Pyxidicoccus xibeiensis: one gene and its partner. The protein of the gene in region 1 interacts with the protein of each later gene in a pairwise test. Links are inferred from orthologs where the notes say so. Each region holds a gene or a part of one and is shown on either strand. Other genes may lie near its edges.

Region 1 (5,963 bases):
CCGCCACCGAGCCGTCGATGACGCGGTGGTCGCACGACAGCGACAGGTTCATCATGTCGCGCACGACGACCAGGCCGTCCTTCACCGCCGGGCGCTGCTTCAGCTTGTGCACGCCCATGATGCCCACTTCAGGGTGGTTGATGATGGGCGTGGCGAAGAGGCCGCCGCTCTGGCCCAGCGACGTAATCGTGAAGGTGCCGCCCGTCAGCTCCTCCATCTTCAGCTTCCGCTCGCGCGCGGCGGCGCCCAGGCGCGCCGTCTCCTGCGCCAGCTCGGCCAGCGTCAGCCGGTCCGCGTCCTTCACCACCGCCACGGTGAGGCCGTCCGGCGTCGCCACCGCCATGCCGATGTTGTACTCGCCGCGCACCACCAGCTCCTGCGAGGCCTCGTCGAAGTTCGCGTTGAGGTGCGGGAACTTCTTCAGCGCCGCGATGGTCGCCTTGATGATGAACGGCAGGTAGTTGAGCTTCGTCTTCTCACCGGCCGCTGCCAGCTGCGCATTGAGCCGCGCGCGCAGGGCCACCAACTCCGTGGCGTCCACCTCCTCCACGAAGGCGAAGTGCGGCATCGTGAACTTCGACCGCACCATCTTCTCGGCGATCTTCTTGCGCAGGCCGCGCAGCGGGACGCGCTCGTCCGCGCGACCAGTGGACACGGCCGGCGCCGCGGGACGGGCCGCCTGGGGCGCCTTCTCCGCCACCACGTTCTTCTCCGAGCCACCCTCCAGCGCCGCCACCACGTCCGCCTTCGTCACCCGCCCCTGCGGGCCCGAGCCGGCGATGGTCGACAGGTCCAGCCCATGCTCACGCGCCATGCGCCGCGTCACCGGCGTCGCCAGCACCTTCGTCGCCGGAGCACCCGCGCCATTCGCCCCCGCCGCCGCAGCGGCCGCAGGAGCCGCCACCGCCGCGGCCGGAGCCGCCGCCGCGCCATGCGCACCGTGGCCCGCGGACTGGGCCGGCGCAGCGCCTTCGATCTCAAGGGTGACGAGCAGCTGGTGGACCTTGGCAATCTCCCCTTCCTTGCCGTGCGTCTTCACGACACGGCCCGCCTTGGGGCTGGGGACGGTGACGGTGGCCTTGTCCGTCATGACCTCGGCGAGCACCTGGTCCTCCTTGACCGGGTCGCCCTCCTTCACGTGCCACTTCACCAGCTCGCCCTCCATCACGCCTTCACCGAGGTCGGGGAGCTTGAATTCGAAGATCGCCATGGGGTCGTCTTTCCGCGAGGGATGGGGTGTGCGTCAAGCCACGAATCGAAAGGTCTCGTCCACGCGCGGCCACGCCCCGGTCAGCCGAGGCGTTCGATGCGCTCGCGCTCCATCAGGCCCTTCATGAAGAACTCCGCCGCGCGGTAGCTGGAGCGCACGAGCGGACCGGAGGCCACGTAGAGGAACCCGTAGGACTCGGCCAGCTTCTTGTACGACTCGAACTGGGCCGGAGTGACGAAGCGCTCCACCCGCAGGTGGTACTGCGACGGCTGGAGGTACTGCCCCAGCGTCAGCACGTCCACGCCCACGCCGCGCAGGTCCTTGAAGGTCTGCTCCAGCTCCGCGTCCGTCTCGCCCAGGCCCACCATGACGGACGTCTTGGTGTAGAGCCCCTCGGGGCGATTCTTGAGGTACTCCAGCACGCGCAGCGACTGGCGGTAGGTGGCGCGGCGGTCTCTCACCGTCGGGGTGAGGCGCTCCACCGTCTCCACGTTGTGGGCCACCACGTGCGGCCTGGCCTCGGCCACCGTGGTCAGGTCCTTCTCCACGCCCTTGAAGTCGGGGATGAGCACCTCGACGATGGTCTTCGGGCTCTCGCGGCGCAGCTCGCGGATGGCGGACGCGAAGTGGCTGGCGCCACCGTCCGGCCGGTCGTCACGGTTCACCGATGTGACGACGATGTACTCCAGGTTCATCTCCTTCACCGCCTGGGCCAGATGGATGGGCTCCATCGGGTCCAGCGGCGGAGGCGCGCCCACCTTCACATGGCAGAAGCGGCACGCGCGCGTGCACACCTCGCCCATCAGCATGACGGTGGCCGTGCCGCCGCCCCAGCACTCGGCGATGTTCGGGCAGCGGGCCTCCTCGCACACCGTGGCCAGCTTCGTGCGCTTCACGATGGCTTTGACCCGCTCGTACCCCTCACCGTGCGGGAGCCGCACCTTCAGCCACTCCGGCTTGCGGGTGGTCTCAGTCACCTGGGGGAGAGGAAACCGGTCGGGAGTCGCCATGGATCGCGGGCCTTCTATGGGTTGGGCGAAAGACGTTCAAGCGGGAAGCCTCTAACGCGAGGCGTCAGCACCCGCCAGCGGCTTCCATGTTGTCGTCTCCCTACTAATGCCCTGGCGGCGGGCAGGCAGCCCAGGCGGGGGAAGCACCGCCACGCCCGGATGCCCAGGCTGCGGGCAGGGCCTGCCGGTGCACGTGCCCCCGGAAATGGACAGGCCGCCCGCGGGCGTGGAGCCCGGGACGGCCTGATGGACCCACCTGGGGGCCCGGAAGCGGCGCGGCGCGCGACTAGAAGTGGCGCGGGTGGCCCAGCGTGGCCTCGGCGCCCTCGTGCATGATCTCCGACAGGGTCGGGTGCGCGTGGATGGTGCCCGCCAGCTCCTCGGTGGTGATCTCCAGCTTCAGCGCGACGCACGCCTCGGCCAGCAGCTCGGTGGCGTGCGGGCCGATGAGGTGCACGCCCAGCACCTCGTCGTACTTCTTGTCGGAGATGATCTTGATCATCCCGATGGACTCGTTGGAGATGGCCGACTTCGTCACCGCGCCGAACGGGGCGACGGTGAACTTCACGTCGTAGCCGCGCTCCTTGGCCTTCTTCTCCGTCAGGCCCACCGAGGCGACCTCGGGGTAGCAGTACGTGGCGGACGGGGTCAGGTCGTAGTTGATGGGCTGCGGGTTCTTCCCGGCGATGTGCTCCACCGCCACCACGCACTCGGCGCTGGCCATGTGGGCGAGCATCGGCGTGGGGATGACGTCACCGACCGCGTACACATTGGGCTCGGTGGTGCGCATCATCGAGTCGACCTTGATGTAGCCGCGCTCGGGCTTGATGCTCGTCTTGTCCAGACCGCAGTCCTCGGTGACGGGCGCGCGGCCCACCGCCGACAGCAGCAGCTCCGCCTCCAGCGTCTTCGTCTCGCTGCCCACCTTCATGGTGACGCGAACGCCATCCGCCGTGTGCTCCACCTTCTCCACCGCGGAGCCGGTGTGCACGTCGATGCCGCGGCGCTTGAAGATCTTCTCCAGCTCCTTGGAGATGTCCGCGTCCTCGATGGGCAGCAGCGCGGGCATGTACTCCACGATGGAGGTCTTGCTGCCCACGTGGTTGAAGACGGAGGCGAACTCGCAGCCCACCGCGCCGGCGCCCAGGACGATGATGCTCTTGGGGATGCGGTCGATCTCCAGGATGGAGTCGCTGTTCATCACCCGCTTGTGGTCCACCGGGACGTTGGGCAGGGACTTGGGGACGGAGCCGGTGGCGATGATGATGTTCTTCGCCTCGAGGACCTGCTTGGTGCCGTCCTCGGCCGTCACTTCCACCTTGCCCTTGCCGGCGATGCGGCCATGGCCCTTGACCACCGTCACCTTGTTCTTCTTCATCAGGAAGTCGATGCCGCCGGCTCCCTTGGTGACCACCTTGTTCTTGTGCTTCATCGCGTTCGCCCAGTTGATGGTCGGGCTGGAAACGTCGATGCCGAAGTCGGCCGCCTCCTTGACGTGGTGGAACAGCTCCGCGGTCCACAGGAGGGACTTGGTGGGGATGCAGCCCCGGTGGAGGCAGGTGCCGCCCAGCCGCTTGTCCTTCTCGATGATGGCCGTCTTCAATCCGAGCTGACCCGCGCGGATGGCGCCCACGTAGCCGCCAGGGCCCGAACCGATGATCACCACGTCGAACGTCTCAGCCACGCACGCCTCCGTAACTCTTGCGGATGTAACCCGGGGGGGCTGATAACCCCCGGTCCCGGTAGGAATCAAGGAGTTTGCTCGTGCGCCGTTTCCCGCTCCGAACCCTCCTCTTGATGTTGGTAGCGCTCATCGCTTTCGGACGCCTGTGGTGGGTGACGCACCAGGATGTGACGCCTGGGCCACGGCCAGAGGAGCGCGCCCCGAAGACCGCCACCGGCGACGCCTCCCAGGCCGCCCCCCTCGTCCCCTCCCCCGAGTGTCGCCCCCTGGAGCGCGCCCTGGACGCCGCCCTGCGTGCCCCCCAGGACGCCCGCGTCCAGGCCGAGGCCCGCCAGCGGATGGACGCCTGCCCCCAGCCGCCCCCCCGCGCCTGTGAGCTCGGCACCGCGCTCTCCGTGCGAGCGCCCCTCGCCGCGGGTGAGGACGCCCCCTTGAGGGGGCTGCTGGCCTCGCTCTGCGAGCGCTGCCCGGCCACCGCCAACCACTGCGCCCAGAGCGTGGCGCAGGCGCTGCTCGAGGCGGCCATCGGCCGGCAGCCGGACCTCGCGGACCTGCGCTGGAACCTGCGGCACGCCGGAAGCGCCGCGGCGGCCGCCTGTACCTCGCTCGTCCGCCTGGCCCTCGTGCCCGCCGCCCAGTCCGACGTCCCCCTGGAGCCCGCGGTGCGCGCCATCCTCCTGGAGCTCGCGCCGGAGTGCGGCAGGGGCGACCACCTGCCCGCCGCCGTGGTGCGCGCCGCCGCGGTGCAGCAGGGCGTCAAGGAAGCGCCGATGCTGGTGGCGATCGCCGCCGCGCCCACCGTGGAGAGCGGCGCCGTGGAGCCGGACCTGGTGACGGGCGCGGAGCCCGCGCGGCAGGCCTTCGACCGGGACGTGAATACGGGCGTCCCGGTGAGCAACGCCTCGCCTGGGAAGCGCTGGGCGGCGGACGGGGCGCTGCGCGCGGGGTACACCCCCACGCTGAAGCAGCTCACGTCCCTCCGGATTCGCGCGAAGGGCCCCGGCACGCTGAGGGCCATCGTCCGCACGCCCGAGGGCGCGGGGATGAAGGACCCGGAACGAGGCTTCTCCTTCGTCAACCCCACCGTGTGCCGCTACCAGGGCACCGGCCAGTGGGAGCGCTGCGAGCTGCCCGTGCCGCTGCTCGACGTGGACGCGGTGAGCGTCTTCCCGGAGCGTGCGGACGGGCAGGTACAGGAGCTGGAGGTCCACGGCGCTCGTTGAGCCCCGGGGACCGCCGACCTCAGCCGAGGAGACCCTTCTCCTTGGCCATCGCGAAGATGGGGGCCGCGTCCTTCTTCAGGACGGCGCTCACGTCCTTGACGATGGAGTCGCCCGACTTCGCCACCGACAGGAAGTTGTCGAAGGTGCGCGTGAGGATCAGCACGCCGGAGATGATGACGCGCTGGAGGTTGTGCTGCAGGTCCGTGCCCTCGTAGATGAGCCACGCCTGCTCCACGCAGGTGCGGCGCGCATCCAGGAGGAACTGGTTGAGGACGGCGCGCTCGGACGCGTCGGGGACCTTGGACTTGGGGCTGACGGAGCCGACGTAGATGAGGTTCGCGTTGAGCCGCTTGGACGCGTCCTGCATCTGTCCGAGCATCGCCGTGACATCCTCCTTGGTCGGAGGATTCGGCCAGCGGGAGAAGATGACGCGGTCGATGATTTCAGCCTTGTAGGTGGGGCCGTTCACGATGCCTCCGGTGAGGCGGACGGTTTGCAAGCGCCCGGCCGGCGATCTCCACTCCGCCAGCGGGGGAATGTGTAGCAGGAACACCCCTCACGTTGAAGAGAGTGGGAGCAACCCCTGATCCACATTGCGTGGCAGCCATGCTGTCAGGCTGCAGTCCTGGCGGACAAAACGTCCGGGTCGGGGCTGACACGGGGCCTCTATTCCCTCTGAGACTCAGGAAGCCCTTGAAAGTCCCGACCCTGGCGCGTGCGCGGCGGCGCCTGATCCGCTCACGGCGGAGCGGCTCAGCGCGTGGCGCGCCGGGCGAGGACGGCCTTCACGTCCTCCAGCGTGAGGCCCAGCGGCTTCACCGCGACGAGCACGTGGT
Region 2 (5,974 bases), on another replicon or contig:
CTTCGCGTACCCGCGCCCCGGCAAGGCCAACGCCAAGGTGCGCCTGGGCGTCACCCCCGCCGCGGGCGGCCAGACGGTGTGGGCCCAGTGGGACGCACAGAAGTACCCGTACCTGGCCACCGTGGTGTGGCCCAAGGGCGGCCCGCTCTCCATCCTGGTGCAGAACCGCAACCAGACGGAGCAGAAGCTGCTCGCGGTGGACCCGGCCACCGGCAAGACGCGCGAGCTGCTCACGGAGACGGACAAGGCCTGGCTCAACCTGGACCAGGACTTCCCGCTGTGGAAGGAGGATGGCAGCGGCTTCCTCTGGTACACCGAGCGCAACGGCGGCCCCGAGGTGGAGCTGCGCAAGGCAGACGGCTCGCTGGACAAGAGCCTGGTGAAGCCCGACGCGGGCTTCCGCTCGCTGGCGCGCTACGTCCAGAAGGACGGCACCCTCTACTTCAACGGCGGCGCCAACCCCACGGAGAGCTACCTGTGGCGCGTGAAGGACGGCGGCGCTCCGGAGAAGGTGTCCACCGGCGCCGCCGGCCCGGCCCTCGAGGGCGGCTCCGTGTCGAAGAACGGCGGGCTGCTGGTCGTCAACAGCAGCGGCCCCAAGACGATGTCCCTGTCGCACGTGCTGCGCGCGGACGGCACCCGCGTGGGCACGCTGCCGGAGATTGCCCAGGAGCCGCCCTTCACCCCCAACTTCGAGGTCCGCCAGGTGGGCCCGAAGCGCTTCTGGGCCTCCATCACCCGCCCGCGCAACTTCAAGAAGGGCCAGAAGCTGCCCGTCATCGTCGAGGTGTACGGCGGCCCCACCACCACCGTCGTCCACCAGAGCATGGGCGCGCACCTCATGTCGCAGTGGATGGCGGACCAGGGCTTCCTCGTCGTGAAGTTCGACGGGCGCGGCACCCCGCTGCGCGGCGCCGATTGGGAGCGCGTGGTGAAGCACGACTTCGCCACCACGACGATTGAGGACCAGGCCTCCGCCATCCAGGAGCTGGCGAAGGAGTTGCCGGAGGTGGACCTCAAGCGCGTGGGCATCCAGGGCTGGAGCTTCGGCGGCTACATGGCCGCGCTGGGCGCCCTCAAGCGCCCGGACGTCTTCAAGGCCGCGGTGGCCGGAGCCCCGGTGGTGGACTGGCTCGACTACGACACCCACTACACCGAGCGCTACCTGGGCGTGCCCCAGGAGCAGCCCAAGGCGTACGAGGTCAGCTCGCTGCTCACCTACGCGAAGCAGGACAAGCCCATCGGCAAGCTGCTGCTCATCCACGGCACCGCCGACGACAACGTGTACTTCTTCCACACCCTCAAGCTGTCGGATGCGCTGTTCCGCGCCGGCAAGCCGCACGAGCTGCTGCCGCTCAGCGGCCTGACGCACATGGTGCCCGACCCGCTCGTCACCGAGCGCCAGTGGGAGCGCGTCATGGACCACTTCAAGCGCAACCTGTAGGCGCCGAAGCGCCAGCGCCCCGGAAAAGCAAGAGGCCCGGTCCCCTGGTGTAGGGGGGCCGGGCCTCCTTTCATCGGCCAGTCCGTGAGGAGTGGCAGACGGACGCGTTACCCCGCGGCGCGGACGTTCTGCGCCTGCAGGCCCTTGGGGCCGCGGGTGACCTCGAACTCCACCTTCTGGCCCTCGGCCAGGGTGCGGAAGCCATCCATGTTGATGGCGGAGTGGTGGCAGAACACGTCCTCACCGCCGCCGTCCTGGGTGATGAAGCCGAAGCCCTTCGCGTCGTTGAACCACTTCACGGTACCGGTTGCCATTGCACTTCCTCAGTCTTGCGGGGCGGCGTGGTGGAGAGCCGCCCGTTCTTCCCGCCCCCCGACTACCGGGAGACACTCCGCTTTGTAGTGAAACGGCCGACTGGAAGTCCAGCCGGCCGCCCGGAATACACGAGTTGCTTCGAGCCCGCGACTCACCGTCCCACCGTGAGCCGCGGCGCGTCAGGGCTGCGTCAGACGTCGAGCAGCAGGCGCTCGGGGTCCTCGATGCACTCCTTGATGCGCACGAGGAACTGCACCGCCTCGCGGCCGTCCACCAGGCGGTGGTCGTAGGTGAGGGCCACGTACATGATGGGGCGGATGACCACCTGGCCGTCGCGGGCCATGGGGCGGTCGACGATGTTGTGCATGCCCAGGATGCCCGTCTGCGGCGGGTTGAGGATGGGCGTGGACAGCATGGAGCCGAAGATGCCGCCGTTGGAGATGGTGAAGGTGCCACCCTGCAGGTCGGCCAGCGTCAGCTTGTCGTTGCGCGCCTTGGTGCCCAGCTCGGCGATGGTCTTCTCCAGCTCCGCCAGGCCCAGCTTGTCGGCGCCGCGCACCACCGGGACGACGAGGCCGCGGCTGCCGCTCACCGCCACGCCGATGTCGTAGTAGTGCTTGAAGATGACGTCCTCGCCGTCGATTTCCGCGTTGATTTGCGGGAACGCCTTGAGGGCTTCGATGGTGGCGCGGACGAAGAAGCTCATGAAGCCCAGCTTCACGCCGTGCTTCGCCTGGAACTTCTCGTTGTACTTCTTGCGCAGGGCCATCACCTCGCCCATGTCCACCTCGTTGAAGGTGGTGAGCATGGCGGCGGTGGACTGGGCCTGGATGAGGCGCTCGGCCACGCGCTTGCGCAGCGGCGTCATCCGCACGCGCTCCTCGCGCGCGGCGTTGGGGCGCGGGCCCGCGGGCTGGGCCGGGGCAGGGGCCTGCGCGGGGGCGGGCGTGGCGGGGCGGTTGAGCTGGCCCAGCACGTCCTCCTTGGTGATGCGGCCACCGGCGCCGCTGCCCTTCACCTGGGAGAGGTCCACCCGGTTCTCCTCGGCCACCTTGCGCGCGGTGGGCGTCATGCGCGCGTCGCTGCCCGCGGCCTCGGCGGCGGGAGCGGGCGCGGCAGCGGGCGTGGCGGCCGCCGCGGGCTTCGCGGCGGCGGCACCGGCGCCGGCCTCGATGAGCCCCAGCACCTCGCCCACGCGGACCTTGTCGCCTTCCTTGAAGGAGACGCTGCTCAGCGTTCCGGCGGAAGGCGCGGGCACGTCGATGGTGACCTTGTCCGTCTCCAGGACGACGAGCGGCTCGTCCGCGGAGACCGCGTCACCCGGCTTCTTGTTCCACTTGCCGACGACAGCCTCGGTGATGGACTCGCCCAGGGGGGGCACTTTCAGTTCAACGGCCATTCTTGGTCCCTCGGAAGATGGCTTCCTCGATGATGAGCTGCTGCTCGTACTCGTGCGTCTTGGGGAAACCGGTAGCGGGGCTGGCGGCCTCCGCGCGCCCGATGTAGCCGATCTTCACCGGCTGCTGCGAGCGCGTTGACGCCAGGTCGTGCAGGCGGGGGAACATGAAGTGCCACCCGCCCGCGTTGCGGGGCTCCTCCTGCACCCAGAGGAGCTCCGCGAGCTTGGGCAGCTTCGCGACCAGGGCCGCCAGCTCGTCGAAGGGGAACGGGTAGAGCTGCTCCAGCCGGACGATGGCGATGCTGTCGTCCTTGCGCTCGTCCCGGGCCTTCACCAGGTCGTAGTACACCTTGCCGCTGCAGAGGATGAGGCGCGTGACGCCCGCGGGCGCCACCCGGTCCAGGAGGACCTCCTGGAAGGTGCCCGCGGCCAGCTCGTCCAGCTTGCTGGTGGCCTCCGGCCGGCGCAGCAGGCTCTTGGGCGACATGATGACCAGCGGCTTGCGCACGGGGCGCAGCACCTGGCGGCGCAGCAGGTGGAAGATCTGCGCCGGCGTGGTGGGGTAGCAGACCTGGATGTTGTCCTCGGCGCACAGGTCCAGGAAGCGCTCCAGGCGCGCGCTGGAGTGCTCCGGGCCCTGGCCCTCGTAGCCGTGCGGCAACAGCAGGGTGATGCCGCTGAGCCGGCGCCACTTGCTCTCACCGGCGGCGATGAACTGGTCGATGATGATCTGCGCGCCGTTGACGAAGTCGCCGAACTGGGCCTCCCAGGCCGTCAGGCCGTCCGGGACGTCCAGGCTGTAGCCGTACTCGAAGCCCAGCACGCCCATCTCCGACAGCGCGCTGTTGTGGATGTGGAAGCCGCCCTTGCCGGTGACGAACTGGCGCAGGGGGACGAACTCCTCACCCGTCTGGATGTCGTGCAGCACCGCGTGGCGGTGGCTGAAGGTGCCGCGCTCGCTGTCCTGGCCGGTGATGCGGACGTTGTAGCCCTGGGCCAGCAGCGTGGCGTAGGCCAGCGACTCGCCCTCGCTCCACTGCAAATCTCCGCTGTCCAGCATGCCCAGGCGCTTCTTGATGACGGTGCGCTCCACGTCGCGGTGGATGTTGAAGCCCTCCGGCAGCGTGGACAGCTTCTTCAGCGCGTCACACAGCGTCTGCCGGTCCACCGCCGTGGACACCTGCGGGGCGCTCTTGAGCGAGCCGCCCTGGTACGGCTTCCACAGGCCCTCCAGCGCGTTGGGCTCCTTGAACTGGCTCTCCTGCCGCGCGCGGGTGAGCGCCGCGTCGAAGTCCTGCTGGCAGCGCTGCTTGATGGCCTCGGACTCCTCCGCCGGAATCCGGCCCTTCTCCGCCAGCGAGGCCGCGTAGAGCGTGCGCACCGTGGGGTGCTTGCGGATGATGTCGTACATCGCCGGCTGCGTGAACGAGGGCTCGTCGCCCTCGTTGTGGCCGTAGCGGCGGTAGCAGATGAGGTCGATGACGACGTCGCTCTTGAAGGTCTGCCGGTACTCGGTGGCCAGGCGCGCCACGTGGACGCAGGCCTCCGGGTCGTCCCCGTTCACGTGGAAGATGGGGATGTCCAGCATCTGCGCAATGGCCGTGGCGTAGATGGAGGAGCGCGAGTCGTGCGGGTCGGTGGTGAAGCCGACCTGGTTGTTGATGACGACGTGGACGGTGCCGCCGGTGGTGTAGCCCTTGAGGCCGGACAGGTTGAGCGTCTCGGCCACCACGCCCTGGCCCATGAAGGCGGCGTCGCCGTGGATGAGCAGGGGCATGACGCCGGTGCGCTCGGCGTCACCGCCGCGGTCCTGCTTGGCGCGCACGCGGCCCTCCACCACCGGATTGACGGCCTCCAGGTGGCTGGGGTTGAAGGCCAGCGACAGGTGCACCGAGCGGCCCTGGCGCGTGGTGCGGTCCGAGGAGAAGCCCATGTGGTACTTCACGTCGCCGCGGCCCAGGTAGGCCTTGGGGTCTCTGGGGCCGTCGAACTCGCTGAAGATCTGGTCCGGCTTCTTGCCCAGGATGTTCGTCAGCACGTTGAGGCGGCCGCGGTGGGCCATGCCGATGACGATTTCCTTCAGGCCCATGCCGCTGCCGACTTCCGCCAGCGCGTCCAGCATGGGGATGAGGGCCTCGCCACCGTCGAGGCTGAAGCGCTTGGCGCCCACGTACTTCGTGTGGAGGAAGTGCTCGAAGCCCTCGGCGTAGGACAGCTGGGTGAGGATGTGGCGCTGGTCCTCGACGGAGAAGTCCGTGCGGTTCTCGCTGTGCTCCATGCGCTGCATCAGCCAGCGGCGGCGCTGGCTGTCGAGCATCTGCATGAACTCCACGCCGATGCTGCCGGTGTACGTGCGGTGCAGCCGCCCGAGCAATTCACCCAGGCGCACGCGCTGCTCGGGGAAGACGTTGTTGCCCTCCACCACCTGCTCGCGCTCGCGGGCGGAGAAGTGGGCGTCGTCCACCATGCTGATGTCCGCCACGTGCTCCAGCGGAGGGCGCGGGCGGCCCAGCGGGTCCAGCTTCGCGCGCAGGTGGCCGCGCAGGCGGAAGGCGGTGACGGCCTGGTCCACCTTGGCCTGCACGCCGATGACGTCCTGGGCGGCGGCGGCCGGAGCCGGCGCCGCGGCGGCCGGTGCGGCCGTCTGCACGGCCTGGGCGGTGGCCTTGCCATTGAGCTTGGAGGGGGCCGGCGGGGCCGCCTCCAGCACCTGGGTGCTGAAGATGGGTCGACCGGCGCCATCGTTGCGCTCGAACACCTCGCGCCAGCTGGCATCCACGCTGGCGGGGTCCTCGAGGAACCGGGCGTAGAGCCCT

The links.
Region 2: the proteins of lpdA (region 1) and odhB interact in binary tests that used the Escherichia coli proteins (3 or more experiments, as listed by UniProt). The link is inferred for Pyxidicoccus xibeiensis from one-to-one orthologs.

Annotation. Positions count from the first base shown.
Region 1 is NZ_JAJVKV010000002.1:558,882-564,844, reverse strand. Bases 1,706-4,693 are described here. They hold lpdA (dihydrolipoyl dehydrogenase), read right to left. Parts: upstream 3,905-4,693; coding sequence 2,507-3,904; downstream 1,706-2,506. Other genes in these bases: LXT23_RS49645 (hypothetical protein), read left to right, coding at 3,985-4,693; lipA (lipoyl synthase), read right to left, coding at 1,706-2,220. In the rest of the region: LXT23_RS10340 (dihydrolipoamide acetyltransferase family protein), read right to left, coding at 1-1,210; more of lipA, read right to left, coding at 1,291-1,705; more of LXT23_RS49645, read left to right, coding at 4,694-5,127; LXT23_RS10320 (DofB protein), read right to left, coding at 5,147-5,596; bifunctional phosphoribosyl-AMP cyclohydrolase/phosphoribosyl-ATP diphosphatase HisIE, read right to left, coding at 5,881-5,963. UniProt on the Escherichia coli protein: Lipoamide dehydrogenase is a component of the glycine cleavage system as well as of the alpha-ketoacid dehydrogenase complexes.
Region 2 is NZ_JAJVKV010000028.1:3,489-9,462, reverse strand. What follows is about bases 1,055-4,053. They hold odhB (2-oxoglutarate dehydrogenase complex dihydrolipoyllysine-residue succinyltransferase), read right to left. Parts: upstream 3,159-4,053; coding sequence 1,950-3,158; downstream 1,055-1,949. Other genes in these bases: LXT23_RS48010 (2-oxoglutarate dehydrogenase E1 component), read right to left, coding at 3,148-4,053; LXT23_RS48020 (cold-shock protein), read right to left, coding at 1,552-1,758; LXT23_RS48025 (S9 family peptidase), read left to right, coding at 1,055-1,444. Outside these bases: more of LXT23_RS48025, read left to right, coding at 1-1,054; more of LXT23_RS48010, read right to left, coding at 4,054-5,974. UniProt on the Escherichia coli protein: E2 component of the 2-oxoglutarate dehydrogenase (OGDH) complex which catalyzes the second step in the conversion of 2-oxoglutarate to succinyl-CoA and CO(2).